3 regions of the Bacillus sp. iso_77 genome follow, and region 2 is predicted to be linked to each of the others. Evidence: riboswitches for the same ligand, from Rfam matches in the RefSeq annotation. Region 2 holds a riboswitch; each other region holds the start of a gene.
What was found. Region 2 has a riboswitch for S-adenosylmethionine ahead of metK (methionine adenosyltransferase). Riboswitches for the same ligand answer to the same signal wherever they lie in the genome.

Region 1 (10,817 bases), 230 kb from region 2:
GTATGCCAATCAGCGTAAGCAGTTTAAAACACCAATTTCTCAATTTAGCTTAATTGGCGAAAAAGCAGCCAACATGTCGGCAAAGCTTTATGCCATGGAAAGTGCTGTATACCGCACAGTCGGGTTATTTGAACAAAGAATGGGTCTGTTAAGTGACGAGGAGCAAAAGGATGGGAAACAAATTGCGCAATCCATTGCAGAATATGCGATTGAATGCTCTCTTTGTAAAGTGCTTGGCTCTGAAACGCTCGATTACATTGTGGATGAAGGTGTGCAGATTCACGGCGGATATGGTTTCATGCAAGAATACGAAGTCGAAAGAGCCTATCGCGACTCACGAATTAACCGTATTTTTGAAGGAACGAATGAAATTAACCGATTGCTTGTGCCAGGCACCTTCTTGAAGAAAGCGATGAAAGGAGAGCTTCCGCTTCTTCAAAAAGCGCAAACCCTACAGGAAGAGCTAATGATGATGATGCCGGAAGAGCCGGGTGATCAGCCGCTTGATCAAGAGAAATACTTACTTGCCCATGCGAAAAAGATCGCCTTGATGGTATCTGGAATGGCGGCGATGAAATATGGGAAAGCATTAGACAAAGAGCAAGAAATCCTTGTGAATATAGCAGATATCGTCAATGAACTCTTTGCTGCTGAGTCGGCGGTCTTGCGTACGGAAAAAGCAATCGCAGCATCAGGCACAGAAAAAAATGCACAAAAGCTTGCGTATACACAAATTTTCACGCAGGAAGCCTTTTTAAAAATTGAAGCTCATGCGAAAGAATCATTGATTGCCATGGAAGAAGGAGATTCACTCCGTATGAGTCTGTCAGCCCTTCGCAAGCTGACAAGATTCACGCCAATGAATGTCATCGCGAAAAAGCGTGAGGTGGCGAAACGAATCTTTGAAGCAGAGAAATATATCGTATAAGACGGCTTAAAAGGTGCGGATATCATGTCGCACCTTTTTGTAAGCATACATTTAGGTTTTTCATATGTTTTGTGATAAAATGTTGTCACTATTTGCAGGAGGTGAAAATGGTGGCTTTAGATTTTTACGAATACCCATCTTGCGGTACATGCCGAAAAGCAAAGAAATGGCTGGAAGAACACAATAAAGACATCAACAGCATACATATCGTCGAAGAGACGCCTGATAAAGAAACATTAAAAGCCCTTTACGAAAAAAGCGGTTTAGAGCTGAAGAAATTTTTTAATACGAGCGGTCAGAAATACAGAGAGCTGCAGCTGAAAGATAAACTTCCTGCAATGTCAGAGGACGAGCAGCTTGAATTACTTGCGTCTAACGGAATGCTAATCAAGCGTCCAATTACAACAGACGGCAAACGAGTGACAGTTGGATTTAATGAAGATACATTTAAAAGCGTCTGGAAATGATGTAACTTTCATTCAGATTGTGGTATCTTCAATATAGATTGTAAGAAAAGACTGGAGGGGTATGAAATGAGCACACCAAAAGATTTACGTTATTCAGAAGAACACGAATGGGTCAAAGTAGAAGGAGATAAGGTGCGTATCGGTATTACGCATTTTGCTCAATCTGAGCTAGGCGATATCGTGTTCGTTGAGCTTCCTGAAGTAGGAGACAAAATTACAGCGGACGAGCCTTTCGGAAGTGTAGAATCAGTCAAAACAGTTTCTGAACTATACGCACCGATTAACGGCACAATCGTTGAAGTAAACGATGAGCTTGATGACAGCCCAGAGTTCGTCAACGACTCTCCATACGAAAAAGCTTGGATGATCGTAGTAGAGCCAGCGGATGCATCTGAAATCGAGAACTTAATGACAGCTGAGCAATATGAAGAAATGACAAAAGAAGACTAATTCATGTGAAATTGGACACTCTACCTTTATGGGGGGTGTCCAATTTGTCTTTTCAAAAAGAACAGGTGGATATAACAGAGCATGTCACTGGACGATTCAAAGAGAGCGGCATGGTGCTTTACCATCAAAACGAAGAGATTGGCACGATGATTAGTGAAAATCAATATGAATTAAAATCAGGTTATTCCTATGATCAAAACCGTTTTTATCGTCTGTCAGATACATTGACCCATGGGACTGAAAAATATGTAGACTGTGACGATGAAAATGGCTGGTGCTGATCACAGATAAGGCTGCAGTGAGTGCTGCAGCCTTTTTGTTGATCAATTGCCCAATCTTTACAACCTGAATGAAAGATTGTAATCTAAGGAAGAAGTGAATCAACGTCAAAAGGGCCGGGTGATCGTGATGAATGTCGAGATAGAAAAGGTCATCATTGTAGAAGGTAAATCAGATAAACAGAAGCTAAAAGAAGTCATAAGTGAACCTGTTACCATCATTTGCACCAATGGCACGATCAGTACATCGAAGCTGGATCAGCTTGTGGACGATTTATTCGGGAAAGACGTTTACATATTAGCAGACAGTGACGATGCTGGCGACAAACTGCGGAAGCAATTTCGAAAAGAATTCCCTGAAGCACTGCATCTTTTTGTCGACAGAACGTACCGCGAAGTGGCCGCTTCACCGTCAGCCCACATTGCATCTATTCTATTAGCTGCAAACATTGATGTTCATTCGAAATATTTATAAGGGTGACGTATATGAAAGAGATAGAAGAGCATGAATTCAAGGAGATAGAGGACGATTTATTTCTTTTGTACTTATATACACCATTTTGCGGAACATGCCAGCTGGCAAAGAAGATGCTGGCAGTGGTTGATGCCATGCAGCCGGAAGTTCCTTTTTATGAGAATAACTTAAATTACTCGCCAAGTTTTGCGAAAGCATTTGAGATCGAAAGTGTCCCTTGCTTTCTCCTGTTTAAAAAGGGTGAAATCGTGCAAAAAGGCTATGCCTTTCACTCCGTTCCATATCTTCACGAAATGATTGAAACCGCTAAATAAAGCGGTTTTTTGTCATATTTCAAGCAATTCATTTGAAAATTTGTCGAGCTATTTATAAAGGACAAGCCGATGTTTGTAGAGAAATGTTATGTATAACCAAATGACAGGGAGGTTATACATGTGGAAAATGTGAAAGCCCATGGAAGTGCAGGGCAGCGATTATTGTTAAAGCCGTTGCTCTCATCATCATCCTTGAAGATTACATTTGAGGCGGAAACGGACTCTTGTACATTGATTGTGGATGAACGTGGTGAAGTGAAGAAACTACCTGCAATTGAGTTATCGGATCTCATCTTTTATGGTGAGCGAAAAGAGATTTTGCAATTATTAGATGGAGACATGTCCTTACAGCAGCTGATCAGCAGAGGACAAGTGAAAGTGAAAGGCTCATTTCGAGCACTTCTTCGACTAGAAGCAGTACTTTGGCTGACGAACGGTTTTTTTCGAAAAATGATAACGTAGTCGTTTACTTGGAAATTAGCGATTTACAGCGTTGACATATCTCAGATAGCATGATATTCTACGTTAGTAAAAACATGAACATCACATAAAACAACATATTTTCTCTTATTAAGAGAGGTGGAGGGACGTGCCCTATGAAACCCGGCAACCGTCAGCATAGCTGAAATTGGTGCCAATTCACTCAAAGCCGCAATGCTTTGAAAGATGAGAGAAAGGCGTATTTGATATAAAAGGCCTTTCTGCTTGCGTTGCAGTTAGGTCTTTTTTACTGACCTTACGTCAGGCTAGCGTCATAACAGTCGGAAGAATAAATGAACGTATGTGATGGCAACCTATAGATTCAGCAAGAAAGCAGGTGAACAGACTGTGATCCATTTACAGAATGTATCAAAAACGTATCATTCAAAAAGCGGAAATGTTGATGCCGTGAAAGACGTCAACTTGGATATCGATAAAGGTGAAATATTCGGAATTATCGGGTATAGCGGCGCAGGGAAAAGTTCCCTGATTCGCCTATTAAACGGTCTGGAGATGCCAACAGAAGGAATCGTTGAAGTGGCAGGCAACCGAATCAATGAAGTATCGAATACGAAACTTCGGAAAGCAAGACAAGAAATCAGCATGATTTTCCAGCACTTTAACTTGCTCTGGTCAAGAACAGTGAGACAAAATATTATGTTCCCGCTCGAGATCGCAGGTGTACCAACGTCAAAACGGAGAGCTCGTGCAAACGAACTGATTAAATTGGTCGGTTTAGAAGGAAAAGAAAATGCCTATCCTTCTCAGCTCAGCGGCGGGCAAAAGCAGCGTGTAGGGATTGCGAGAGCATTAGCGAATGACCCAAAAGTTCTGCTATGTGACGAAGCGACATCTGCTCTTGATCCACAAACAACAGATTCCATCCTTGAGCTTTTAGCCGATATTAATAAACGACTAGGACTCACCATTGTATTGATCACACATGAAATGCATGTCATTCGCAAAATTTGTCACCGTGTGGCGGTGATGGAGAATGGCCGTATTGTCGAAGAAGGCGAAGTATTACGTGTCTTCAGACAGCCGAAAGAAGAAATGACGAAACGATTCGTGAAACAGCTTGCTGAACCAGAAGAAGCAAAAGAAACGATCGAGCACGTCCTAGAGAGAGTAAAAGAAGGTCAGGTCGTCCGGTTGTCCTTTATCGGAGATTCTGCCGAACAGCCGCTGATCACGGAAATCATTCGATCCTTCAAGGTCGATGTGAACATCCTGCAAGGAAAGATTTCTCAAACGCAGGAAGGCGCGTTTGGAACACTCTTTATCCATATAAATGGAGACGAGAACGAAGTTGAAAAAGCCATCGCCTATATCCAAAGCAAACAGGTTGAAATCGAGGTGATGACACATGTTTGAGAAATGGTTTCCGAACGTTGATCTAGAGGTTATTTGGAACGCGACGGGTGAAACGGTCTATATGACACTCATTGCATTAGCGTTTGCTTTTGCTATCGGCATCATCCTTGGGCTGCTGCTCTTTTTGACAAGTAAAGGCGGTTTGTGGGAAAACAAACCAATTAATGCTGTTATCGGCGCAGTCGTCAACATTTTCAGATCGATTCCCTTTATCATATTAATCATTCTATTATTAGGATTTACTAAACTAATTATGGGCACGATATTAGGCCCAAATGCAGCATTACCAGCCCTTGTCATTGGCTCAGCTCCTTTCTACGCACGTCTTGTTGAAATTGCACTGCGTGAAGTAGACAAAGGAGTCATTGAAGCAGCACGATCTATGGGAGCGAAAACGTCAACAATCATTTTCAAAGTATTGCTGCCAGAATCATTGCCAGCCCTTATTTCAGGTATTACCGTAACAGCGATTGCTCTGATTGGCTCTACTGCGATTGCAGGAGCAATTGGAGCAGGCGGACTTGGTGACCTTGCTTATGTGGAAGGATACCAATCTGGTAATACAGATGTCACACTTGTAGCCACTGTGTTTATTCTGATCATCGTCTTTATCATTCAAATAATCGGTGATTTGATTACAAATAAAATTGATAAACGTTAAGGGAGGAATTATTCATGAAGAAATTGATTTTAAGTGCACTATTTCTAGCATTTGCAGGCATTTTAGCTGCGTGCGGTTCATCAAATAACGCAAGCGATAACAAAACCATCACGGTTGCCGCTTCAAAAACACCACATGCCGAGATTCTTGAAGAAGCAAAACCACTTCTAAAAGAAAAAGGCTACGATCTAAAAGTGAAAGTACTGAGCGATTATAAAATGTACAACAAAGCATTAGCTGAAAAAGAAGTGGATGCGAACTTTTTCCAACATATCCCTTACTTAAACGAAGAAAATAAATCAAACAAAGATTACAACTTAGTGAGTGCTGGTGCCGTTCACCTTGAGCCTTTCGGTATCTACTCTAAGAAATACAAATCAGTAAAAGATATTCCAAACGGCGGCACGATCATCATGACAAACAACGTAGCTGAGCAAGGACGTATGCTTGCCCTATTACAAAATGCTGGTGTGATCAAGCTTGATCCAAAAGTAGATACAATCAACGCAACAGTCAAAAACATCAAAGAAAACCCGAAGAACCTAAAATTCAAAAAAATCGCTCCTGAACTAACAGCGAAAGCTTATGAAAACAGTGAAGGCGATGCAGTATTTATCAACGTTAACTATGCGATCCAAAATAAATTGAATCCGAAAAAAGATTCAATTGAACTTGAGCAAACGAAAAATAACCCATATGCAAACATCGTCGCTGTTCGCAAAGGTGACGAAAAATCAGAGAAGATCAAGGTATTAATGGAAGTTCTTCACTCTGATAAAATCAAAGAATTCATCGACAAAAAGTATGATGGTGCAGTATTGCCTGTATCTGAATAACAACTTGTAAACCTCGTTTTCATCAAAGCGAGGTTTCAACTTGTAGACAAACCCTCGCATTCGTTGTCAGGTCTGCGCTCCGGTGCTCACGAATGTCAAATTCGCTCTGCTCCGGTACTCGCCCTTCCTAGACTGCAAAGGTTTTCTATCACGCTGAAAAAAGAAGACAAAGGGCTAAAATAAAGATCATTTTAGCCCTTTGTCAATCATCTGCAACCTCGCTTTCATGAAAGCGAGGTTTTTTTGTGTATTTTTTCAAATCTCGCTCATAATAAAAACGAACAAATGACCTGAAGGGATGGAATGAAGATGAATGAACAACATATGAGCGGATCGATGCAGCAATCACTGACGGATTATAAAACGGCAATGGGTGAATTTCAGAAGAAAATGCCGGTGTTTGGCAAGAAATTCAATGAATTTACGGAGCAGTGCTTTCAGAGCGATTCATTAACACAAAAAGAAAAACAAATGATTGCCCTCGGCATCAGCATTCATGCACAGGATGAATATTGCATGATCTATCATACAAAGGGAGCACTCGATCAAGGCGCAACAGAAGAGAATTTGCTGGAGGTCGTCAGTGTGGCGACAGCGTTTGGCGGCGGTGCTGCGCTAAGTCAAGGTATCACAGTTGTTCAGCAATGTATCGATGAATTTGGAGGACAGACGCATTAAGGGAAGGATAAGATGGTATTTATCCATCTCAGGGAGTTGAGTCGTTCTCAGCCGGTTGTGTGAGAAAATATGCCAGCATAGCGTGTTATATCCCTTTTGAGTGAAGCAGCGTGCCTTTGATACAATGAAGCTACACTCAAAGAAGGGAATGGTTTATTATTTGTTCGGACCATAGTACACTGGGATTGGATTATACCGCCGAGATGGAAAAGGCCATGCATAAAGCTCATGGCATGAGCTATGCAGAGTACGAAAGAGACCATGACTTAAGGATGAAAGTGGAATATAAACGAGAGCAGTCCTATCGAGATGAGAAAAGGCAGCTCGCAAAAATGAATATACAAGGCTATTAAATAGCTAAGGGACGGGGAGAATAGTTTCCCGTCCTTTCTTTATGAAAACTGTCTTTTCGACATAAATCCTTTTATCTACCTGTATTTTTTGTTAGAATTTTGAGAGCATCCTCTCACGCTTGTCGTGAATGTGTTGTATTCACTTTTAATTTGTTATAAAATTAGAATGAGAATAAATTGAGAATAATGATTATTTTGGAGGTATCGATATATGACTGCTTCGACATTAACAATTAAGGACTTGCACGTTGAGATTGAAGGGAAAGAAATCTTAAAAGGTGTAAACCTAGAAATAAAAGGTGGAGAATTCCACGCAGTAATGGGACCAAACGGAACAGGTAAATCTACTTTATCTGCTGCTATCATGGGCCACCCTAAGTATGAAGTGACAAAAGGCAGCATCTTGCTTGATGGCGAAGATGTTCTTGAAATGGAAGTAGATGAGCGCGCTCAAGCGGGTCTTTTCCTTGCAATGCAATATCCATCTGAAATTAGTGGTGTGACAAATGCAGACTTCCTTCGTTCGGCTATTAACGCACGCAGAGAAGAAGGCGATGAAATCTCTCTCATGAAATTCATCCGCAAAATGGACGAAAACATGGAATTCCTTGAAATGGACCCAGATATGGCACAACGCTACCTAAACGAAGGTTTCTCAGGCGGGGAGAAAAAACGCAACGAAATTCTTCAATTAATGATGATTGAACCAAAAATCGCCATTCTTGACGAAATCGATTCTGGTCTTGATATCGATGCGCTGAAAGTTGTTTCTAAAGGAATTAATAAAATGCGCGGCGAAAGCTTCGGCTGCTTAATGATCACTCACTATCAGCGTTTATTGAACTACATCACACCAGATCATGTTCATGTCATGATGCAAGGACGTATTGTGAAATCTGGCGGACCAGAACTCGCGCAGCGTCTAGAAGCAGAAGGTTATGACTGGATTAAAAAAGAGTTAGGAATTGAAGACGAAACTGTTGGTCAAGAAGCGTAAGCGTTAGGAGGATTATTGATGACATTAGAAACGAAATTATCAGTAGATCAAGATTATGTCAAAAGCTTCTCCGAGAAGCATCAGGAACCGGCATGGATGAGTTCCCTTCGCTTACAGGCTCTTGAAAAAGCAGAAGACCTTCCAATGCCAAAGCCTGACAAAACGAATATTTCTAAATGGAATTTAACCAATTTCAAACAGCATACAGTCGAAAGTGCGCCATTTGGATCTTTAGAAGAGCTTCCTGAAGAAGTGAAGTCTCTTATTGATTTAGAGGACACAGATAAGACAGTCTACATTCAGCGTGATCAAACGCCAGCATACTTGTCTCTTTCTACAGAAGCAAAAGACAAAGGCGTGATCTTCACTGATATCCATACAGCGATTCGCGAACATGGAGACTTAGTAAAGAAATATTTCATGACAGATGCAGTGAAAGTGGATGAGCACAAACTAACAGCTCTACATGCTGCTTTAGTGAATGGCGGAGCTTTCCTCTATGTACCGAAAAACGTAGAGCTTGACGCCCCAATTCAAGCCGTTTATCTTCATGAAAATGACGAAACAACGTTGTTCAACCATGTCATCGTTGTAGCAGACGATCATAGTGCTGTGACATATGTAGAAAACTACATCAGTACAGCAACACCAGAAGAAGCGATCTTCAATATCGTGTCTGAAGTCTTCACAGGTGCAAATGCCCGCGTCACTTACGGTGCAGTGGATAACCTTGCAGAAGGTGTGACAGTCTATGTGAATAGACGTGGTATGGCAAATGGTCGTGACAGTAAAATCGAATGGGCGCTTGGTCTGATGAATGATGGAGATGTCGTGTCTGAAAACATCACGAAGCTTATGGGCGACGGTACATTCGGTGATACAAAATCAGTTGTTGTTGGCCGCGGGAATCAAACGGAAAACTTCACAACAAGCATCATCCACTTCGGTAAAAACTCTGAAGGGTATATCTTGAAGCATGGTGTCATGAAGGATCAAGCATCTTCTATCTTTAACGGGATTGGTAAAATCGAGCATGGCGCAACGAAGTCAAATGCAGAGCAAGAATCTCGTGTTCTCATGCTGAGTGAGAAAGCACGCGGTGACGCTAACCCAATTCTTTTAATCGATGAAGATGATGTAACAGCAGGGCACGCTGCTTCTGTTGGGCGTGTTGATCCAATTCAACTTTATTACCTCATGAGCCGTGGGATTTCCAAAGAAGATGCAGAAAGACTTGTCATTTATGGCTTCTTAAATCCAGTCGTCAAAGAACTGCCGATTGAAGGAGTTAAAAAGCAGCTCGTTTCTGTGATTGAAAGGAAAGTAAAATAATGAATATCAAAGACGTTCGTGAGCAGTTTCCAATCCTTCATCAGCAAGTGAACGGACATGATTTGGTGTATTTGGACAGTGCAGCGACATCTCAAAAACCACGAGTTGTCATTGATGCAATGAATGAGTATTACCGGTCTTACAACTCGAACGTCCACCGGGGTGTTCATACCCTTGGCACAAAAGCAACGGACGCATACGAGGGTGCAAGAGAGAAAGTTCGAGCATTCATTGGTGCTTCTTCTGTCCAGGAGATTATTTTTACTAGAGGTACAACAACCGCACTAAACACAGTGGCAATCAGCTATGCAAGAGCAAACCTCAAAGAAGGCGATGAGATCGTCATTACGCATATGGAACATCATGCGAATATCATCCCTTGGCAGCAGGCAGCAAAAGCAACTGGCGCCACATTGAAATATATTCCGTTACAGGAAGACGGCACGCTGTCGCTTGAAGATGTGAAGCAAACCATCACACATCAAACGAAAATCGTTGCTGTCACACATGTTTCAAACGTATTAGGAACCATCAACCCAATTAAAGACATCGCAAAGATTGCTCACGATCACGGTGCAATTATCGTCGTCGATGGTGCCCAGAGCACCCCGCACATGCAAATTGATGTTCAGGACTTGGATTGCGACTTTTTCGCCTTCTCTGGGCATAAAATGTGTGGACCGACTGGCATTGGTGTTCTTTACGGGAAGAAGGACCTTTTGAATAATATGGAGCCTGCTGAGTTTGGCGGTGAAATGATCGACTTTGTGGATCTATATGATTCTACATGGAAAGAGCTGCCGTGGAAATTTGAAGCGGGAACACCGATTATTGCAGGAGCAATTGGGCTCGGAAAAGCGATTGATTTCTTAAATGACATCGGAATGGAGGAAGTCAGCCGTTACGAGCATCAGCTTGCGACTTATGCACTTGAGCGCTTTAAGGAGCTTGAAGGTGCCACGGTTTACGGACCGCAGCACCGAGCTGGACTTGTGACGTTTAACTTGGACGACGTCCATCCTCATGATGCCTCAACTGTTCTAGATACGGAAGGTGTCGCCATTCGTGCTGGACATCACTGTGCACAGCCGCTCATGAAATGGCTTGGTGTATCAGCGACTGCAAGAGCAAGCTTCTATCTGTACAATACAGAAGAGGAGATTGACGAGCTCATGGCAGCGCTCCGTAAGACAA
Region 2 (10,817 bases):
CGATGTTTGGCCGGTATGCGACTTACATTGGCTCTTCTCCATACGAGGCTCCTGCTATTTTTAATATGATGGCTTATTTAGAAGGAGAAAAAGGCATTTATGGTATTAAGGGCGGTACGTATCGTTTAGTTGAGGCATTTGAGACACTGGCAAAGGAATTGGGTGTCCAAATTCATCTCAATGAATCGGTCAAAAAGATTCATGTAAAGAATAAACGAATCCAAGGAGTTGAAACGGATCAGCAGATATATGAAGCAGATCAAGTCATTGCGGGGGCAGATGCACTGACTGTTTATCGCCAATTAATTGATGAAGAAGACCGCCCGAGCTTTGGAAATCAAAAACTGGCAAACATTGAGCCATCGTTATCAGGTTTTGTTCTTTTGTTGGGCGTCCCTAAAGTCTATGAACAACTGTCTCATCACAACGTGTTTTTTCCAGAGAATTATGAACAAGAATTCAAGGATATTTTTCAAAAAAAACAGCTTCCTCATGATCCGACGCTTTACATCTGTTATTCAGGTCATTCAGAGCCAGCTTTAAGCGGAGGACCAGGAAGAAGTAACTTGTTTGTATTGGCCAATGCGCCATATGTGACAAAAGAGCAAAATTGGGACATGCTAAAGGAGACATATGGCCAGCATATGAAAACAAAACTAAAGGAAAAGGGTCTCTTTGATCTTGACCAGCTTGTAGAATTTGAAGCGGTACAAACCCCGCTTGATTTGCAGCAAAAAACGGGAGCGTATCATGGGGCCATTTATGGCATGTCGTCAAACTCATTCAAGCAGGCATTTTTTCGCATCAATAATCAATCAAAGGATATTGAAGGACTTTGGTTTGTTGGTGGCACAAGTCATCCAGGCGGCGGCACTCCGATGGTGACAAAATCAGGCCAGCTCGTCGCAGAGGCCATTATCAAGCATTTAACGTAACACCGAATGAAAAGGAGAGAATTCAAGTGATTGTGGAAAAGAGAAGGTTCCCGTCGCCACATCCGCATATTCACTTATATACAGTGACATATGAGGCCGATGGACTTCGGATGAAGGGGCTGCTCGCTGAACCGGCCGGAGAAGGTCTCTATGACGGTTTTTTATATTTACGGGGCGGCATTAAAAATGTGGGAATGGTTAGACCTGGCCGAATTGTGCAATTTGCTGCGCAAGGGTTTGTCGTCTTTGCGCCCTTCTACCGAGGGAATCAAGGAGGCGAAGGGAACGAGGATTTTGCCGGAGAAGATCGGAAAGATGCATTTGCTGCATTTCAGCTGTTGAAACATCATCAAAAGGTGAAGCAGGAGCGCATTCATATCTTTGGTTTTTCCCGCGGCGGAATTATGGGCATATGGACCGCTGTTGAAATGAAGCATGAGGCCGCTTCCTTTGTGACATGGGGAGGCGTAAGTGATATGAAGCTCACCTATGAAGAACGTGTGGATATGAGAAGAATGATGAAGCGTGTGATAGGAGGTCCTCCGCATAAGGTACCAGAAGCATATGAGGCTAGAACGCCTTTGAATCATGTGCACCAAATTGAAGCACCTGTCCTAATCATTCATGGGGAGCTGGATGAGAATGTATCCATTGAGCATGCGTATTTATTAGAAGATGCCCTGCGTCAGCATGGCAAGTCTGTGGAAACATGGTATTTTCACGGATATCATCATTATTTCCCGCCACAGCATAACCGGGAGATTGTCAGACGGTTGACGACATGGATGCACAGCCGAAAAGGCGGAAATGTGGTAAAATAAACGGTAGAAAGAAATATAGAAAGTAGGGGGATTTTCATTATGGGAATGCCTGTTGAATTTAATACAATGATTGTCACAAAAGGAAAAGAGACAAGAATTGAAGAAAATGTGTTTGAGCTCATGAAGGAAGGGTACCGCATTTATCCATTAAATATTCCGCTTGAGGTGCGTAAAACGAAAGACGGAGAAAAAACAGGGACAGCACATGTTGAAAAGCTGGAGCTCACAGACAATGTCACGAAGGTGACGTACCGTCTTGTGTCATTACATTCAACGAACTAAAAAAGCTGAGGGATCATTCCCTCAGCTTTTTCCTTTTGATTAGACGAGTGGTCCGCCTTTTGCTTCAATATCACTTGCTGCATGGCTGAATTTTTTGAAGTTCTTTTTAAATTCATTTGCAAGGAAGTTTGCTTTTTCTTTGTAAGCCTCTTGATCGTCCCATGTTTTAGCAGGCTGAAGCACTTCATCTGGCACTCCTGGAATATGAAGCGGGATGTGTAATCCGAAGATGTCGTCAGTGATCATTTCAGCGTTGTCAAGATCGCCTTCGATCGCTGCCTGCACCATTGCTCTTGTATGAGCAAGATTCATTCGTTTGCCCGTACCGTAGCCGCCGCCAGTCCAGCCTGTATTCACAAGGAATACTTTTGCGCCGTGCTCATCGATTTTTTTACCAAGCATTTCAGCATAGACATGAGCAGGAAGTGGTAAGAATGGTGAACCAAAGCAAGTAGAGAACGTTGTTTCTGGTGACGTCACGCCACGCTCAGTTCCCGCTAATTTACTTGTGTAACCGCTCAAGAAGTGGTACATGGCTTGTTCTTTCGTTAAACGGCTGATTGGAGGTAAAACGCCGAATGCATCAGCTGTTAAAAAGACGATGGCAGATGGGTGACCTGCAATACTTGGTTTCACGATGTTATCAATCATTTCGATTGGGTAAGCCGCACGTGTATTTTCAGTAAAGAATGTGTCATCATAATCTGCTTCACGTGTTTCTTCATCAAGTACTACATTTTCAAGCACTGATCCGAAGCTGATGGCTTTGTAAATTTGTGGTTCTTTTTCTTCACTTAAGTTCACACATTTTGCATAGCATCCGCCTTCAATATTGAAGACACCTGTGTTAGACCAGCCATGCTCATCGTCTCCAATCAGCTTGCGGCTTGCACTTGCAGAAAGCGTCGTTTTTCCAGTACCTGAAAGGCCGAAAAATAAAGCAACATCGCCTTCTTGACCGACGTTAGCAGAGCAGTGCATTGATAAAATATCTTGTTCAGGAAGCAGGTAGTTCATAACAGAGAAAATGGATTTTTTCATCTCTCCTGCATATTCTGTTCCACCGATCAGAATCGTCCGTTTTTCAAAAGAAACGATAATAAACGTTTCAGAGTTTGTGCCATCTGTTTCAGGATCTGCTTTAAAGTGAGGTGCAGATAAGATGGTGAAAGGTTTTTCGTTTGATGATGGTGTTGATCCATCAGGTCTGATGAATAGCTGCTTTGCAAAGAGATTGTGCCAAGCGAATTCATTTACAACTGTAATTGGCATACGGTATTTTTCGTCAGCACCTGCAAAACCATCAAAGACAAATAGTTCATCACGTTCTTTTAAGTATGACACAACCTTTGTATATAAACGATCAAATGCCTCTTTCGAGATCGGCTGATTGACTTGACCCCAATCAATTTTATGTTCAGAGTTTTCTTCTTTTACGATGAATTTATCTTTAGGCGAACGTCCAGTGTAGGCACCCGTTGTGGCGCGGACAGCACCAGTTGAAGTTAAAACGCCTTCATTACGTGCCAAAATCTTTTCAACAAGTTTCGGAACAGATAAATTTTGGTGCGTATTTTCTAATGAGAGCAATGACTGCAAATCTTCTTTTAAATCCACTGAGTTCATAAAAAAACCCTTCCTTTACCGTTGAATTTGTTTGTTTTGATTAGTATAACACATTGATAATAATAGTCTATACTATTTAAACATTTTTGTGTGTGTTTTTTCATTTCTGCTATGAAAATATGCTTTTTGGTGATGCTAATGATGAGGTGAAAAAAAGGGGAGATAATTCCTATGAACCATTGACATGACGCAAGGGTTTAAGATAAGATATCTTATTGAACGGATACTCTTATCCCGAGTTGGTGGAGGGACAGGCCCGATGAAGCCCAGCAACCGGTTTCTTATGAAAAAGGCATGAACATGCTGAGAAACCAAGGTGCTAACCTGATGCAAGGTACAAGAACACCTTGAGCGATAAGAGTGAAAGGCATGCGATCTCAGACCCTTTCCTCGCAATGAAGGAAATGGTTTTTTTATTTTTGGGATATCATATGAACAAATTGCCAATAACATCTCTAATATAAACATGTTGAAATATAAGAGGGAACGAGTTCCGTATCATATTGGAGGCCTCATCTTGGGATGATGTGGTCTTGTACAGGAGGAAATAGCCATTATGAGTCAAAATCGTCGTTTATTTACTTCAGAATCAGTGACCGAAGGACATCCAGATAAAATCTGTGATCAAATTTCAGACAGCATTTTGGATGAAATTTTAAAGAAAGATCCAAATGCACGTGTTGCCTGTGAAACTTCTGTAACAACCGGTCTCGTATTAGTAAGCGGTGAGATTACAACGTCTACTTATGTCGACATTCCAAAGACGGTGCGTGACACGATTAAGGAAATTGGCTACACACGTGCGAAATATGGTTTTGATGCGGAAACATGTGCGGTTCTTACATCAATTGATGAACAGTCTGCTGATATTGCGCAAGGTGTAGACAAAGCGCTTGAAGCACGTGAAGGAACAATGACTGAAGAAGAAATTGATGCAATCGGTGCAGGTGACCAAGGTCTGATGTTTGGTTTTGCAAACAACGAAACTGAAGAGCTTATGCCACTGCCGATTTCTCTTGCACATAAATTATCTCGCCGTTTAACAGAAGTACGCAAGAATGAAACACTTGCATACCTTCGTCCAGACGGAAAAACTCAAGTAACAGTTGAATATGATGAACAAAACAAACCAGTTCGTATTGATACGGTGGTTATTTCTACACAGCATGCACCAGAAGTGACGCTTGAACAAATTCAAAGCGACTTAAAAGAGCATGTCATCCGCCCTGTCGTTCCAAGTGAACTGATCGATGAAGAAACAAAATACTTCATCAACCCAACAGGCCGCTTTGTTATCGGTGGACCTCAAGGGGATGCTGGTTTAACTGGACGTAAAATCATCGTTGATACTTATGGCGGGTATGCTCGTCACGGTGGCGGTGCTTTCTCTGGTAAGGATGCAACGAAGGTTGACCGTTCTGCAGCATATGCGGCTCGCTATGTAGCGAAAAACATCGTAGCAGCTGGTCTTGCAGATTCATGTGAAGTACAGCTTGCTTATGCAATTGGTGTTGCACAGCCTGTCTCCATTTCAATTGATACATTTGGAACAGGAAAAGCCTCTGAAGAGAAATTAATTGAAGTGGTACGTGCAAACTTTGATCTTCGTCCAGCTGGCATTATTAAAATGCTTGACTTACGTCGTCCGATCTATAAACAAACCGCTGCATACGGACACTTTGGCCGTCATGACTTGGATCTTCCATGGGAAAAAACGGATAAAGCCGACACGCTTCGCAAGGAAGCATTAGGAGAATAACAACATACAAAACCGCTTATTTTAAGCGGTTTTCCTTTTGATTAAAAAAAATTCTACAAAAAGCGTAAAAATGTGAAACAAAATTGGACAAAATACTGTCTAATTATAGGTCTACTTTTAAGAAATAACATAACGTGGAGGCAATAATATGTGTGGGTTTGTTGGTGTATTTAATCACCGTCCATTGTCCGAAACTACTGAGCAGGAAGAGTTAATTAAGCAAATGAATCGTCTCATCGTTCATCGAGGTCCGGATGATGAGGGGTACTTTCATGATGAGCATGTAGGATTTGGATTTAGACGTTTAAGTATTATAGATGTTGAACACGGAAAGCAGCCGCTTTCTTATGAAGATGAAAAATATTGGATTATTTTCAACGGAGAAATTTATAACTATGTGGAGCTGAAAGAAGAGCTTGTGAAAAAAGGCTATACGTTCAGCACAGATTCTGATACGGAAGTCCTTCTTGCCACATATCGCCACTATAAAGAAGAAGCGGCATCGAAGCTTCGCGGGATGTTTGCATTTTTAATTTGGGATAAAGAAGCGCAGTTATTATATGGCGCAAGAGATCCTTTCGGCATTAAACCGCTCTATTTTACACAATTGGATGACCAAGTGTACTTTGCTTCTGAACGCAAAAGCTTAATGGCTGTGAATGAGAACATTTTATTTGATGAGACTGCTTTGCAGCAGTACATGTCTTTTCAGTTCGTTCCTGAGCCAAATACACTTGATCAAAAAGTGCACAAAGTCGAGCCAGGTCATCAGTTTACACTGCGTCCAGGCCAAGACATTGCATTTAAGACTTACTGGAAAGTTCAATTCAAACCTGAACAAACACAAGAGCAGAAATTAGTAGAAGAAGTACGTGATGCTATCTATGATTCTGTAAAAGTCCACATGAGAAGTGATGTGCCTGTTGGTTCATTCCTATCAGGCGGGATCGATTCTTCTTTCATCGTGTCGGTCGCAAAGGAATTTCACCCTGAACTGAAGACATTCTCTGTTGGTTTCCAGCAGGATGGATTCAGTGAGGTAAATGTAGCAAAAGAAACAGCTGATAAGCTGGGATTGCAAAACTTTAGTGCTGTGATTTCTCCTGAGGAATATATGAATGAGCTTCCAAAGATCGTCTGGCATTTAGATGATCCTTTGGCTGATCCAGCGGCGATTCCATTGTATTTCGTGGCAAAAGAAGCGAAAAAACAAGTCACAGTTGTTCTTTCAGGTGAGGGAGCAGACGAGCTGTTCGGTGGATATAATATTTACCGTGAGCCGCTATCTCTAAAGCCTTTTGAATCTGTACCATCCATGCTGAAAAAGCTTCTTCTTCGTCTGGCTCGTTTAATGCCAGAAGGAATGAAAGGGAAAAGCTTTATCGTTCGCGGCTGTACGCCATTAGAGGAACGTTATATCGGCAATGCGAAAATCTTTGAAGAGCCAGTGAAGAAAAACCTCTTAAAGCAGTATGATCCGAACATCACGTATCGTGACGTGACGAAAACATACTTCGAGGAAAGTGCAGGCTACAGCGATATTAACAAAATGCAATATGTTGATATCCATACGTGGATGCGCGGGGATATCCTGCTGAAAGCAGATAAGATGACAATGGCGAATTCTCTTGAGCTTCGTGTTCCATTCCTTGATAAGGTCGTATTTGAAGCAGCTTCTAAAATTCCAGAAGAGTTGAAAACGAAAGACGGCACAACGAAATATTTATTGCGTAAAGCAGCAGAAGGCATTGTGCCGGACCATGTGTTAAACCGTAAAAAACTAGGTTTCCCTGTTCCAATTCGTCATTGGCTGAAAAATGAGATGAACGCTTGGGCGAAAGATATCATTAAAAACAGTCAGACAGATGAATACATTAACAAGGCATATGTTCTTGATTTATTAAATGATCATTGTGCTGGAAAAGCAGATCATAGCCGTAAGATTTGGACTGTCCTGATCTTTATGATCTGGCATAGCATCTATGTAGAGCGCAGCATTGATCCAGAGCAGTTGAATCACCAGCCGAAAGAAGTTATTTTTAGCTAATGAAAAAGGTTTTCAGCTTTGTGCTGAAAACCTTTTTTGTCATGATAGAAAGTAGTGGAAAAGGGTAAAATAACAAGCGGTACACAGTTATTGCTTAATATCCTGAAAAAAACATGATAAAGTGAAGATACATGTATGATGTTAACGCGATAAAAGGGAACGATAGTATTGTCCTTTTTCTACATATTCTCTGCGGATACGATCCATGTCTTGGATATCTTCATCTGTTAACTGGCGAACGACTTTGGCTGGACGGCCAAAAGCGAGTGAACCTTTTGGGATGACTTTTCCTTGCGGGACAAGGCTACCTGCACCAATAAAGGCTCCTTCGCCAATTTCCGCACCATCGAGAATGATGGAACCCATGCCAATGAGGGCATTTTTTCGAATGATAGAGCTATGTAATGTGACTTGGTGTCCAATGGTAGCACCATCTTCAATAAGAAGTGTTTTTCCAGGACTTTGATGCAGACAGGATAAGTCTTGAATGTTGACGTTTTTTCCAATTCTCACAGGAGCTACATCGCCTCTAATGACCGTTTGGAACCAAACGCTTGAATATTCTCCAATTGTGACATCACCTGTAATGGTGGCGTTTTCTGCAATAAAGACCGATTCATGAATCTCAGGTGTAAACTGATGATATGGATAAATCACTTTTTCGACTTCCTTTCTTAATACAACATTTGTGAGGTGTTTACTTTGTGGACTTGGCATGCTGAAAGACCGGTTGGTACAATTGTCATTGTACATGGTGCTAGTGAATATCATGGCCGATATAAATGGCTGATCGAAATGTGGCGAAATGCAGGCTATCACGTCGTCATGGGTGACCTGCCTGGGCAAGGGACATCGACACGTGCGAGAGGCCACATTCGTTCTTTTCAAGAATACATTGATACAGTGGATGAATGGATTGAACATGCGAAGTCGTTCAGACTTCCGACATTTTTACTTGGACATAGTATGGGGGGACTGATTTCGATTGAATGGTTCAAGCAGTATACCCATACGAAGATTGATGGCCTTATTTTATCATCACCTTGTTTAGGTCTGCAATTTAAACCGAAGAAGCTGATGGATTTTGCGTCAAAAGGGCTAAATGTGCTGGCGCCGTCTTTTAAAGTCGAATCTGGGCTGTCGATCGAACTTGCTACACGGAATCAAGATGTGATAGAGGCAGATTCCAATGATTCGCTTTATGTGACGAAGGTGTCGGTTCGCTGGTATCGAGAACTGGTGAAAAATATCGATGCGGCGATGCAGCCAACGAATGTCTTTCGGTCGATTCCACTCCTGCTCATGCAGGCAGGCGATGACAAGATTGTAGATAAAACAAGAGTGATGAAATGGTTCAATGGCATTGAATCAACCAATAAATCATACCGTGAATGGGAAGGGCTTTATCATGAAATTTTTAATGAGCCCGAGCGAGAAGATGTGTTTAAGGCGGCAAGAGCCTTTACTGATCAATATATTTGATTGTGAGCTTAAGTTGGGGGTGGATTGATTTGTCAGTACCAGAACGTCCTTTTGCACTGATGACGAAGGTGTATAAAGATATTTTTCCGCTAGTTCATCAGGAGCTAAAAAAGTGGCGGGCGCATGCAGAAATGATTGAAAATGAAGAACTGAGAACGCAGGCACTAGCGAGCATATCCAGTAAAACCTTTCACTGTGAAGGCGGGGGAATTTTATCTCTTCTTGCAGGTGAAGCGAAGGAAACGTGTATTGAATTCATTGTGGCGTACCAAACGATTAGCGATTACTTAGATAACTTGTGTGACCGCAGTACATCACTTGATCCAAAGGATTTTCATATGCTGCATCAAGCGATGAGAGATGCACTCGATATTCATGCGGAGCTTAAGCCGTATTATCAATTCCGTGATGATCAAGAGGATCATGGGTACTTGCATGCGCTAGTCAGGACGTGCCAAGATGTGCTGTCACGTCTAGCGCATTATCCGATCATTCAGCCCTATTTACATACGCTGTGTGATTATTATAGTGATTTACAAGTACATAAGCATGTGGTTCCTCATGAGCGTGAACCTCGATTAGAGTCATGGTTCCGCCAGTATGAAAAGGATTTACCAAAGATGGAGTGGTATGAGTTTTCCGCATGTGCAGGATCAACGCTGGGTATTTTCTGTCTTGTGGCTTATGCACTGCAGCCTGATTTTACAGAGAAGCAGGCGAAGCAAATTTACGAAAGCTATTTCCCTTATATTCAAGGTCTGCACATCTTACTGGACTATTTAATCGACCAAGAAGAGGACAGGCTGGAAGGCGATTTAAATTTTTGCTCGTACTACAACTCTCATCATGAGATGATGGATAGACTACAGCATTTTATTGAAAAAGCGGATGAACAGCTGAAAGGCATTCCACACGAGAATTTTCACAAACTAATCAATAGAGGGTTACTTGCGGTCTATTTGTCTGATGAAAAAGTGACAGCTCAAAAAGAGATGAACAAGCTGGCAAAGCGGTTGATCAAATCAAGCGGGAAAACATCGTTCTTTTTCTATATCAATGGCAGAGCCTATCGAACCTATCAGAAAATGCCTTGGATGAAATCTTCTTAACGTATAAAATAAGCTCATCAGCTTGTAGAAAATGTTTTTCTACAAGCTTTTTTGTTTTGAACTGTTTCGCTTTAGACCATGTACAGTTCTTTTATGATTACAATCCTCTTATTTGCTGCCGATATTATTCTTAGTGTACGAAAAGTAGGAGAAAAGTATGAATTGAATGAATCGTATCTACTCCTTATGACGTATATTTGTTGAAAAACTTAAAAAAGGGGAAGGTCGAATATGTCGTTTTTTAAAAAGTTTGCAGCAAGTGTAGGAATCGGTGCAGCAAAAGTGGATACAATTTTGGAGAAAGATGCGTATGAACCGGGAGAAGAAGTAAAGGGAACAGTCCATGTGAAGGGCGGAAAAGTGCCTCAAGATATTCGCTATATTGATTTAAAGTTGAAAACATGGTACACCATTGTAAAAGATGATGAAGAGCAACGAAAACACACAACCATCCATTCTGTCCGAGTGACTGAATCATTCACGATTCAGCCTGCGAAAGCTCAGCAGTTTACATTCTCGTTTCACCTTCCTCTTGATACTCCAATGACTGTAGGTAAAGTAGAGGTGGCTGTTGTGACAGACCTTGATATTCAAGGTGGTATTGATAAATTTGATCATGACCGCATTTTTGTAAGCGCGCACCCTTGGGTGAAACGTGTGCTTGAAGCTGTTGGAAACTTAGGCTTTCACCTTCATGAAGCAGACTGTGAAGAAGCACCTTATTTTAGGCGCCGCCTTCCCTTTGTTCAAGAGTTT
Region 3 (10,817 bases), 830 kb from region 2:
GGAATGGACATTAAAAATGCCTTGCTTTGGGAAATCAAACGGCTGTACAAAGAGGAATTCATGTGTGGTGTAGAAGCGATTCGGATCATACAGGACAAGCTCAACATCCATCTTCCCGAGGATGAAGCAGGCTTTATTGCGATGCATATTGTCAATGCAGAACTGAATGAGGAAATGCCGAATGTCATTCAAATTACAAAACTGATTCAAGATATTTTGAACATCGTAAAGTATCATTTCCAAATTGATTTGGACGAAGAATCATTAAATTATTTCCGTTTTGTCACGCATTTGAAGTTTTTTGGACAGCGTCTGTTTAACGAAACACAAATGGAAAATCAAAATGAGTTTCTGTATGAAGTGGTAAAGGAAAAAAATACAGCCGCTTTTCAATGTGCGGAGAAAATTAATGACTATGTTCAAAAAGAATACAACCGAAGTCTCATAGAAGATGAGATGTTATACTTAACTTTGCACATCGATCGAGTCATAAAAAGAAAATAAATCAAAAAGAAAGCGTTGACATATCAAAATTAACATGCTAATTTATAACTATAAACTTAATAACCCACAATCTTTTAGGATTGTTACTGGTCAAGCAGGCAAAACCTAAATCATTGTCCCTATCTTTGATAAGGCATGATTTAGGTTTTTTTGTATCTAAAGGCTTATAAAATTGAATAACGATCAATCGCTATGAAGGATTGTTACTGGTTAAGCAGGCAAAACCTAAATATCGATTAATGTCTGAATCGCTATTTTTCGGGCATTAATGGATGTTTAGGTTTTTTCTATATCAAGATGAAATCAACGATTGGAGGGTAACACAATGAACCACAAACAAACAGCAAAAGAAGTTCTAGAGCTTGTCGGCGGTGAAAAGAATGTAAAGCAAGTCACGCATTGTATGACAAGGCTCCGCTTCAACCTATACGATGAAAGCAAAGCGGATAAAGAGAAGCTGCAATCAACAGACGGCGTCATGGGCGTGAATCAAAGCGGCGGTCAATACCATGTCATTATTGGCAACGACGTATCAAACGTCTATCAAGCAATGATTGCTGATTCTGGGTTATCAGCCGATGTGAAATCAGGCGGTTCAGAAGAAGCTTCAAAACAAAATGTGATTTCTAAACTTTTCGATTTTATCTCTGGTGTCTTCACACCGATTCTTCCAGCCATCGCTGGAGCTGGTATGATCAAAGGGATCTTGGCATTAATGCTGACGTTCCAATGGATCTCAGATAAAAGCAGCACATATGCGATTTTAACAGCTATCGGAGACGGAGCCTTTTACTTCTTACCGATTCTGCTTGCTGTAAGCGTAGCCAAAAAAATTGGCACAAATCAGTATATCGCCGCTGCCATTGCAGCAGCCGCACTGCACCCGCAGTTAACGGCTTTACTAGGCGCAGGAAATACAGAATTTCTAGGCTTGCCAGTGGTTGCCGTTGTGTACTCTTCATCGGTGATTCCAATTCTACTCACGATCTGGCTCGGCTCATATGTTGAAAGATTCGCGGAAAAATATAGTCCGAAATCACTAAAAATCATTCTTGTTCCAACAGTTACACTTCTTGTCGTGGTACCAGTTATGCTCATCGCGGTTGGACCGCTTGGTGGTATTATCGGAAATGGCCTTTCAGGTGGAATTGATTTATTGTTCAAACATGCAGGTATTTTGGCCGGACTCTTAATCGGTGGCTTTATGTCACCATTGATCATTACGGGCATGCACTATGCACTACTTCCAATCATGATCAACAACATTACATTAAACGGTTTTGACTTCATTCTTCCAATGATGTTTGTAGCGAATATGGCACAAGCAGGCGCAGCATTCGGTGTCTTCTTAAGATCAAAAAACAAAACATTCAAATCATTGGCGATGTCTACAAGTATCACTGCGTTAATGGGTATTACTGAACCTGCTATGTATGGTGTGAACATGCGATTGAAAAAACCGTTCCTTGCAGCCCTCATTGGTGCAGCAGCAGGCGGCGTGTTCATGTCTATCTTCAAAGTAAAGTCATATGTGATATCAGGATCAGCAGGTCTTCCAGGTCTCCCAACGTTCATTGGACCGACATTTGTTTACTCCATCATTGGATTAGTGATCGGCTTTGTTGTAGCAACCATCATGACACTTGTTCTAGGTTTCAAAGATGTACCAGTGAAAGATGATACAAAAGCAGACAAACCAGAAGAAAAGAAAGACACAGTAGCGCTTCAAAATGAAGTGGTACAAAGCCCGCTTGAAGGTCAACTAAAGCCGCTCAATCAAGTAAATGATGCAACATTCTCTAATGAAATCATGGGTAAAGGAACAGCCATTGTCCCAACAGTTGGACGTGTAGTAGCACCGTTCAACGGCAAAGTTGAAACCATTTTCCAAACGAAACATGCCATTGGTTTAAAGAGTGATCAAGGCACAGAGCTTCTCATCCATGTGGGGATTGATACAGTAAAACTTGGCGGTAAACATTTCACAAGTCATGTGCAGTCAGGTGATCTCGTTCAAGCAGGAGATCTGCTAGTTGAATTTGATATCAAGGGCATTCAGCAAGAAGGCTATGATGTAACAACGCCAATTATCGTCACCAACACAAATGATTATGCACAAGTTGATGCGAAAACAGATGGGGCGATTACAGTAAAAGAGACATTGCTTACAGTCAGTGTAGAAGAAAATGAGGAGGGCATTCAACATGACCAATTTAGAAAAAACATTTCCTAAAGGTTTCTTATGGGGCGGCGCAGTAGCCGCCAACCAAATTGAAGGTGCTTATAACAAAGATGGAAAAGGCTTATCAACAGCGGATGTATCACCACACGGTATTATGCACCCATTCGATGAATCAATGAAGGACCTTAACTTATATCATGATGCGATCGACTTCTATCATCGTTACAAAGAAGATATTGCCCTGTTTGCAGAAATGGGATTCAAGTGCTTCAGACTATCCATTTCTTGGCCACGTATTTTCCCAAATGGCGACGATGCGGAACCGAATGAAGCGGGCCTCGCTTTCTATGAAAAAGTATTTGATGAACTGCATAAGCATGGAATTGAGCCAGTTGTCACGATCTCTCACTATGAAATGCCGCTTGCACTTGTGAAAAACTACGGCGGTTGGAGAAACCGTAAGCTTGTGGGTCTTTATGAAACATACGCTAAAACATTGTTCACTCGCTTTAAAGATAAAGTAAAATATTGGATGACCTTCAATGAAATTAACGTCGTCTTACATGCTCCTTTCACAGGGGGTGGCCTTGTATTTGAAGAAGGCGAAGACGAGAAAAGCATTCAATATCAAGCAGCGCATCATCAGTTTGTTGCAAGTGCTCTAGCTGTTAAAGCAGGACACGAAATCATTCCAGATGCGAAAATCGGATGTATGATTGCAGCGATGACCACATATCCGTACAGCTCAAGACCTGAAGATATGTTTGCTGCGATTGATCAAGATCGTAAAACATTGTTCTTCTCAGATGTACAGGCAAGAGGCTATTACCCTGGATACATGAAACGTTATTTCCTGGAAAATAACATCAACATTGAATTCCAAGACGGTGACGAAGACATTCTAAGAAACCATACAGTCGACTATATTGGCTTCAGCTATTATATGAGTTTTGTGACAAGTACAGATCCAGAGGTACTTGGACAAGTGACTGGTGGCAACCTATTTGAAGGCGTGAAAAACCCTTATCTAGAAGCAAGTGATTGGGGCTGGCAAATTGATCCAAAAGGACTTCGTACAACACTAAACCAACTATATGACCGCTACCAAAAACCATTGTTTATCGTAGAAAATGGATTGGGTGCTGTGGATCAAGTAGAAGAAGACGGCTCCATTCAAGACGATTACCGAATTGATTACCTCAGAAGTCATTTGCTTGAGGCAAGAGAAGCGATCGCAGACGGCGTTGATCTGATCGGCTATACAAGCTGGGGCCCAATTGATCTTGTCAGTGCATCAACAGCTGAAATGAAAAAACGCTACGGCTTCATTTATGTCGACCGCGACAATGAAGGCAACGGTACATTAGATAGAAAGAAAAAGAAAAGCTTTGATTGGTATAAACAAGTGATTGCGACAAATGGAAAGCATTTAGACGCATAAAAAAGAGAGACAAACCGCTGATCAAACGGTTTGTCTCTTTTTATTGTGAGTGGACTATGATGTCCACACTTGATCCGCAATCTCAATCACATGACGCAGCTTTTCCCATTGCTGTTCTTCTGTTAACAAATTGCCTTCCTCTGTTGAGGCGAATCCACATTGTGGGCTCAAACAGATTTGGTTGATGTCCACATATTGTGCCGCTTCCTCGATTCTTCTTTTGATCTGATCAACGGGTTCAAGTTCCCCATACTTTGAAGTGACAAGACCTAGTACGATTTGAAGGTTTGAATTTTTCACATAACGAAGGGGTTCGAATCCGCCAGAACGGTCATCGTCGAATTCTAAGAAGAGACCATCCAAATCCAGACCGGCAAAAATCGTTTCTGCCGCTGCCTCATAACCACCTTCGGCTGCCCAAGTTGATTTAAAGTTACCACGGCAAATGTGCATGGTGATCACTAAATCATCTGGTCGATCGGCAACCGCTTCATTGATTGTTTTCGCAAACGATTCACGCAGTTCATCTTCCTCGCGGCCAAAAGCTTTGATTTGTTCATGTCCTTTTTCAGAAAAGAACACGGCCCATGCTGTATCATCCAGCTGTAGATAACGGCAGCCTGCATCATAAAAAGCACGGATGGCTTTTTTATAAGCCTGTGCCACGTCATGGTGAAAATCATCTAAGCTGTCGTACACACCTTCTTCAAGCTTTCCACGGAAAAAGAGCATATTCGGACTTGGAATCGTCATTTTAGCCGTATGATCACCCGCGATGCTGTGAAGGAAGCGATAATCCTCCAGCATTGGATGATCAGTAAAATCAATCTTACCTGTTACTTTGATGCCTCTGGCTTTTGTTGTCGTATTGTGGAATTGAATGCCTTGGTCTGCTTCAAATCCTTCGACCCCATCTAGCCCTTCTAGAAAGTCAAAATGCCACCAAGCACGTCTGAACTCTCCATCTGTGACAACCTCTAATCCAATCTCCTTTTGCTTCTCGACAATACGAGTAATTTCTTCATTTTCAATTTGTCGGAGCTGCTCTGCTGTGAGTGTACCGTCTGCTTTTTGCTTGCGGGCTTCTTTGATGCGTTCAGAACGAAGTAAACTCCCTACTTGATCTGCGCGAAATGGCGGCTTTGTCGTTTTCTTACCAATGGTTTGTACTTGTGTCATGTTGAATCCCTTCTTTCTTCAGGTTATAAATCAAATAAAAAAGCTCTTCCTTGGATAAGGAAGAGCATCATATACTGTGAGATCTCTGCCTTATCTTCAAACAAGCATCAGCTTGTTTAAGGAATTAGCACCATTCTGTTCCTAGGAACAGCGGTTGCCGGGTTTCACAGGGCCAGTCCCTCCACCACTCTTAATAAGGTTACCTTTGATTTAATTTTCTTAATAAACACAATTATTCAATCTTTTTGAGAAAAAGTCAATGGTTTTTCCTATTTATTTTCCTACATAAACAAATCAGCGACGAGAACACCAGCTAATCCAACAAGTGAAAGAACAGTCACCATCAATGTCCAAGTTTTAAAAGTTTGAGCCATCGACAGATTAAAGTATTCTTTGTAAATCCAGAAACCCGCATCATTCACGTGAGAGAATGTAATACTGCCGGCGCCTGTTGCAATTACCATTAATTCTGGGCTGACTCCCGTCAAACCAATCAGCGGTGCAGAAATGCCAGCTGCTGTGAGACCCGCGACAGTCGCTGACCCTAAAGAGACACGAAGGACAGCTGCAATCAGCCAAGTGAGGAGCAGAGGAGACAGTGTGCTTCCTTGCATAATCCCTGCAATGTATTGATCAACACCGCTGTCAATGAGAACCTGTTTAAAAGCACCGCCGCCTGCAATGATCAATAGAATCATCGCAATGGAGCCAATTGAATCCTTAATCGATTTCATGACGTCCTGCATGCTCTTTCCTCTGCCAAGACCAAATGTGTAGATGGCAAGCAGCACAGAGATTAATAGGGCAATCGCCGGCTCACCTAAAAACTCAGCCGCCGGTAGCAGCGGGGAGGACGGGAAGAAAATTTCTAAACATGCTCTGAATGTCATGAGCAATACAGGTAAAATAGCGGTGAAAATACTAATGCCGAAGCTTGGCATTTCCTCTTCTGTAAATTCCTTTGGATTAAACAAGTCCTTTGGAATGTGTGCATGCAGTTGATCTTTCTTAAATAGTTTCGTAAACAAAAGTCCGCCTACTAAAACAGCAGGAATGGCTAAAATAATTCCAACCAATAAGGTTTGTCCCATGTTGGCTTGAAATACATTGGCAATGGCTGTCGGCCCTGGGTGAGGAGGGAGGAAGCCATGTGTTGTAATGAGTGCAGCGACGAGCGGCATTCCCACATACAACACAGGAAGTCTTGCGGCTTGAGCAATGGTAAAGACTAATGGAATAAGAATAATGAATCCGGTTTCATAAAATAGAGCAATTCCGATAACAAATCCAGTCAGCATCGTCGCCCATTGGATTTTCCCGATACCAAAGCGGTCGATGAGTGTCATGGCAATACGCTGAGCACCGCCAGAATCAGCCATCAATTTACCAAGCATCGCTCCAAAGCCAAGAACCAACGCCAGATGGCCGAGTGTACTTCCAAGCCCTTTTTCGACTGAAGCAATCGCTTCAAGTGGTGACATGCCTTCTAAAACGGCAACGATTAAAGAGACAATAATCAACGAAATGAAAGCGTTTAACTTAAAGACAACCATGAGTAAAAGTAATAACAAAACGCCAAGTCCGATAAAAACTAACGACATGATCTTTCCTCCTTTGTGCTGCATAAGGGAGCGTGAACGCCCCCTCTGCTTTATCCTTCAAGTATGTCTACTGCTTCTTTTAACGTATCCTTTGAGCCAACATTTCCCGGGAAAATCACATAAGACATAAATGGGAATTTGCTTTCTTCTCCTGTTTGCCAAACGGGAATACCTGGTCTGATTTGACCTGCGACGGTCGCACGTTTGACGCTGAGTCCTCTTGTTCCAATATCGCTAGAGGTGATTCCACCTTTGGCAATGAGGTACTTAGGGCGAATGGAGAGGCGCTGAACAATGCTTGTCACAGCATCACTAATCTGAACAGACAGTTTCAATTCTTCCTCTTGACGATCGTCCCCAAGATCAAGCCGTTCTCTCCTTGTATAAACAGCAACCGATTGCCCGGTTGTTAAAAGCCGTTCAGTTTGTTGAATCACGCGGTCAATTTCCTCTTGAAATGCTTCAGGTTCTAACACGAGGTGTGTATCAAATTCAATAAATGCAATGTCTTTATTTTGCTGCAGCGCTCGCAATTGTTCGGTTGTTTTTTTGACATGGGAACCGACCATGATGAGGCCACCGTGCGTGCTTTCTTCCTGTATTAAGTCTTGTCTAGTTAATAGTGCTTGATCCTCAACACCGCCAAGCACTTTTGTGAGAGCTGCCGCACTTCTAAATAGAAAGTGCTGACCTGCTTTGATGGCATCTATGAGGGCAATGACAAAGACTTTGACATCGTCATAGTCCACTGCATTTACAACCACTTTTTGAAAATCCTTCACGGTCATCAGCTGATCCTTGATTTGTTCATTACGTAAAGCCCGGATATCTTCTAAAGAAATATAAGTAGTGTTTTCCTTAGTGAACGATCCGTTTGATTTCTCTTCGATCCATTCTCCGAGGTGAGAAGATTGAAATCCGAATGTACGATCCAATGCAAATTCTGTGTCACCAGCAGGAATTAATTCGTGACCTTCCTGTACGTAGTGAATATTGCCAATCGTAAAGCGGCCGCCTTCTTTAAAAAAGGGAAGAAGGATTTCGCCGTCAAATTGGCGGGAGCTTTGCTGTTCAATGGTCGTTCTGAGAATGTCAGTCTCTAGCGGGAAGTGTCCACGCAGGGTGGAGTCCCCCCGGCTGACAATGATGAAATCTTGATCAAGCCGTTCAGCCGTTTTCACAATCGTTGATGCGATCGTTTCATGAAGAACCGCCGTTTCTTTCTCTGTCATACTGCGAGAGTTGGTTAAGATAAAGAACATACGGCTGTCTTCAAGAAAACCAGCTTCAATGCTTTTCTCTGACCAATCGGTGAAAACAGAGACGCCGTGTACGGTTTGAATGCCTGTTGGGTCATCGTCTAATACAATCACTTTATGGTGAAAATGGTTTAGTGCTTGTTCGTATGCTGATTGAATGCGGTCTGAATCCGCTTTCGGAATGGCATTTAGTAACTCAATGCTTTGTTTCATAGAACCTCATCCTTTCTTCACTTCAACATGAGCCATTTTTTCGTAATATTGAACGATTCCGCCGTGATCAAGTCCAGACTTTCCGTCCGCTTTGAGGGCGTGGAAGATTTCCAGCAGCTGACTAGAAAGCGGGAGAGGAACGCCGATATCGTGGGCAGTTTCCATGACATTGGTTAAATCCTTTAAGTTGATGTCAATACGTCCGCCAGGCTCAAAGTTTCGTTCTAAAATGAGAGGAACCTTCGCATCGAGTACAGCACTTCCTGCCAGTCCACCTCGGATGGCTTCATACATTTTATCAATCGCAATGCCAGACTTAGCGGCAAGGACGAGTGCCTCGGACATGGCAGCGATATTTAAGTTGACGATGATTTGATTCGCAAGCTTTGCGGTTGTCCCGCTTCCATTTGATCCAACTAATACGACATCTGTGCCCATGGCATAGAGGACATCCTTTACTTGTTCAAAAATCTCTTTTTCTCCGCCCGCCATAATCGCAAGTGTCCCGTCTATCGCCTTTGGCTCTCCGCCACTGACAGGAGCATCGATAAATTCGACCTGATGCTGTTTTGCCAGTGCCGCTAATGCTCTAGAAGTAACAGGTGAAATAGAGCTCATATCTATAATAATCGTGCCAGGTCTTGCTGTAGCCAATATGCCTTGTTCACCTGCTACAACTGCTTCTACATGCTCACCTTTTGGAAGCATCGTGATTATGATATCGCTTTCAGATGCTGCCTCAGCAGCTGATGCAGCGGCATTTGCGCCCAATTCTTTTAATGCTAGAACAGCTTCTGTATGAATATCGAAAACAGTCACAGTATGACCGGCTTTTAATAGATTGAGTGCCATAGGTTTCCCCATAATGCCTAATCCAATGAATCCAATTTGCTTTGCCATTTTGTCCGCCTCCTATTTAGAAACCCCTTACAAAAAGCGCTTTCTTTTCTTTTTGTTAGTATATATACTATCGATTTAAATTAATAGTAGGAAATAAACTATTGTTCATTTAATGTACATGACGAAATAGGAATGTGTCAACGGAAAATATGAGAAAAGTCACAAAAAAAAGACCGGAAACAGCTCCGGTCTATGGTCGATTATGTTTTATTTTTAGCTACAGCTAATCGAGAACGTTTGACGTTGTCGATTGCATTTGATCCTAATTCTAAAACAGCTGTGACGTACAAAACATCAATAATCACAAGCTGATTAATACGAGAAATCATTGAGTCAGAACGATAGGTTGTTTCTCTCGATGAACTGAGCAGATGAAAGTCGGATTTCTTGGCGAGCTCTGATTTCGGATAGCTCGTAATCGAGGCGACCGTTGCACCTTTTTCCTTTGCAAATTGCACGGCATCAAGGATTTCTCTACTTTCTCCTGAATGTGAGATCGCGACGATAAAATCATGTTCCGTTGCATGTGTTGCAATCATATTCATCATATGAGGATCACTGCATAGACTCACTTCAAAGCCAAGCTGGAGAAACTTATGATAGGCATCTCCGGCAATAAAACTGGAGGCACCTGCTCCAAAGAAGACGGTTTTATGAGCCTGTTTCATTTGCTCAATAAATTGTGTCACAGCTTGGTCTTCTAAAATATGTTTCATATCCTGAATAGAGTTGGTGGTTAACTCTATGACCTTATGTTTAATATCTGCGACACTATCAGATGCTTCGATCTCACCGTATATGGATTGAGGTGTATTGGTCGCAATATCCTGCGCGACATGGACACGAAACACTTGATAGGACTCATAGCCAATTTTTCGCAGAAAACGAAAGATCGTCGTTTCACTTGTGTTGCATTCAGCAGCGAGTGCACTAATCGAATGAAGCACAACTTTCTGAGGGTTTTGTAAAATGTAATTGGCAATCTTTTTCTGGGTAGGGGACAAACTATGAAATGTTGTCCGGATATGACTAAAAATATTCTCTTCTATGATAAACACCACACTTCATCTAACATTCTATCTTAAGCATACAGGAACTTATGAAAACGGTAAACAAACCTCACATGAAAAATAAAGAATAATATGGAAGAAAACACTTCTTTTGGTTCTTTTGTCATGGTATACTCAATTGGTAATAGACAAAAATGGGGGTTTTTACTATGACAATGAAAAAAGGCCTAACGATCAGCCTGCTCATTTTTTCGCTGATTGTTTCATTGTTTGCGCCAGTTGGATCTGCGGATGCCAAACAAGTGAAAAAAGCAAAAGTAAGTACACACTATTATAAAAAGAAAAAAACGTTTAAATATGCACAGGTGAAAAACCTTAGTAAAGCGCATATGAAAACCATCAATCGTGATTTAAAAGATGATATTGCATTCTCTTATTCTACGTACTTGTTCTTAAAGGACGAAGCGAAAAAAGAAGGCATTGGGAAGATCACATACGAGAGATCGTTTAAAACGAAATTTAACAATG

Region 1: it holds a riboswitch for S-adenosylmethionine, as region 2 does, so the genes downstream of both, AC0VYC_RS15215 (methionine ABC transporter ATP-binding protein) here and metK (methionine adenosyltransferase) in region 2, are expected to answer to the same signal.
Region 3: it holds a riboswitch for S-adenosylmethionine, as region 2 does, so the genes downstream of both, AC0VYC_RS18265 (5-methyltetrahydropteroyltriglutamate--homocysteine S-methyltransferase) here and metK (methionine adenosyltransferase) in region 2, are expected to answer to the same signal.

What each region holds. Positions count from the first base shown of each region.
Region 1 covers NZ_CM149683.1:2,930,636-2,941,452, reverse strand. Annotated here, with positions in the region: gene AC0VYC_RS15250 (acyl-CoA dehydrogenase family protein) at 1-928, shown strand, start outside; gene AC0VYC_RS15245 (arsenate reductase family protein) at 1,039-1,395, shown strand; gene gcvH (glycine cleavage system protein GcvH) at 1,462-1,845, shown strand; gene AC0VYC_RS15235 (YusG family protein) at 1,890-2,126, shown strand; gene AC0VYC_RS15230 (toprim domain-containing protein) at 2,254-2,598, shown strand; gene AC0VYC_RS15225 (thioredoxin family protein) at 2,610-2,912, shown strand; gene AC0VYC_RS15220 (SCP2 sterol-binding domain-containing protein) at 3,033-3,374, shown strand; SAM riboswitch class I at 3,477-3,585, shown strand; gene AC0VYC_RS15215 (methionine ABC transporter ATP-binding protein) at 3,741-4,766, shown strand; gene AC0VYC_RS15210 (methionine ABC transporter permease) at 4,759-5,427, shown strand; gene metQ (methionine ABC transporter substrate-binding lipoprotein MetQ) at 5,442-6,263, shown strand; gene AC0VYC_RS15200 (carboxymuconolactone decarboxylase family protein) at 6,573-6,941, shown strand; gene AC0VYC_RS15195 (YuzK family famiily protein) at 7,157-7,294, shown strand; gene sufC (Fe-S cluster assembly ATPase SufC) at 7,506-8,291, shown strand; gene sufD (Fe-S cluster assembly protein SufD) at 8,310-9,623, shown strand; gene AC0VYC_RS15180 (cysteine desulfurase) at 9,623-10,817, shown strand, end outside.
Region 2 covers NZ_CM149683.1:2,705,526-2,716,342, reverse strand. Annotated here, with positions in the region: gene AC0VYC_RS13895 (phytoene desaturase family protein) at 1-935, shown strand, start outside; gene AC0VYC_RS13890 (alpha/beta hydrolase family protein) at 962-1,756, shown strand; gene AC0VYC_RS13885 (DUF2584 domain-containing protein) at 1,796-2,038, shown strand; gene pckA (phosphoenolpyruvate carboxykinase (ATP)) at 2,078-3,664, opposite strand; SAM riboswitch class I at 3,891-4,025, shown strand; gene metK (methionine adenosyltransferase) at 4,221-5,423, shown strand; gene asnB (asparagine synthase (glutamine-hydrolyzing)) at 5,572-7,470, shown strand; gene AC0VYC_RS13865 (gamma carbonic anhydrase) at 7,612-8,127, opposite strand; gene AC0VYC_RS13860 (alpha/beta hydrolase) at 8,173-8,952, shown strand; gene AC0VYC_RS13855 (tetraprenyl-beta-curcumene synthase family protein) at 8,982-10,061, shown strand; gene AC0VYC_RS13850 (sporulation protein) at 10,293-10,817, shown strand, end outside.
Region 3 covers NZ_CM149683.1:3,539,492-3,550,308, reverse strand. Annotated here, with positions in the region: gene licT (BglG family transcription antiterminator LicT) at 1-504, shown strand, start outside; gene AC0VYC_RS18275 (beta-glucoside-specific PTS transporter subunit IIABC) at 830-2,737, shown strand; gene AC0VYC_RS18270 (glycoside hydrolase family 1 protein) at 2,709-4,127, shown strand; gene AC0VYC_RS18265 (5-methyltetrahydropteroyltriglutamate--homocysteine S-methyltransferase) at 4,182-5,306, opposite strand; SAM riboswitch class I at 5,394-5,506, opposite strand; gene AC0VYC_RS18260 (gluconate:H+ symporter) at 5,588-6,907, opposite strand; gene AC0VYC_RS18255 (four-carbon acid sugar kinase family protein) at 6,958-8,379, opposite strand; gene garR (2-hydroxy-3-oxopropionate reductase) at 8,386-9,279, opposite strand; gene AC0VYC_RS18245 (MurR/RpiR family transcriptional regulator) at 9,480-10,337, opposite strand; gene AC0VYC_RS18240 (DUF3298 and DUF4163 domain-containing protein) at 10,499-10,817, shown strand, end outside.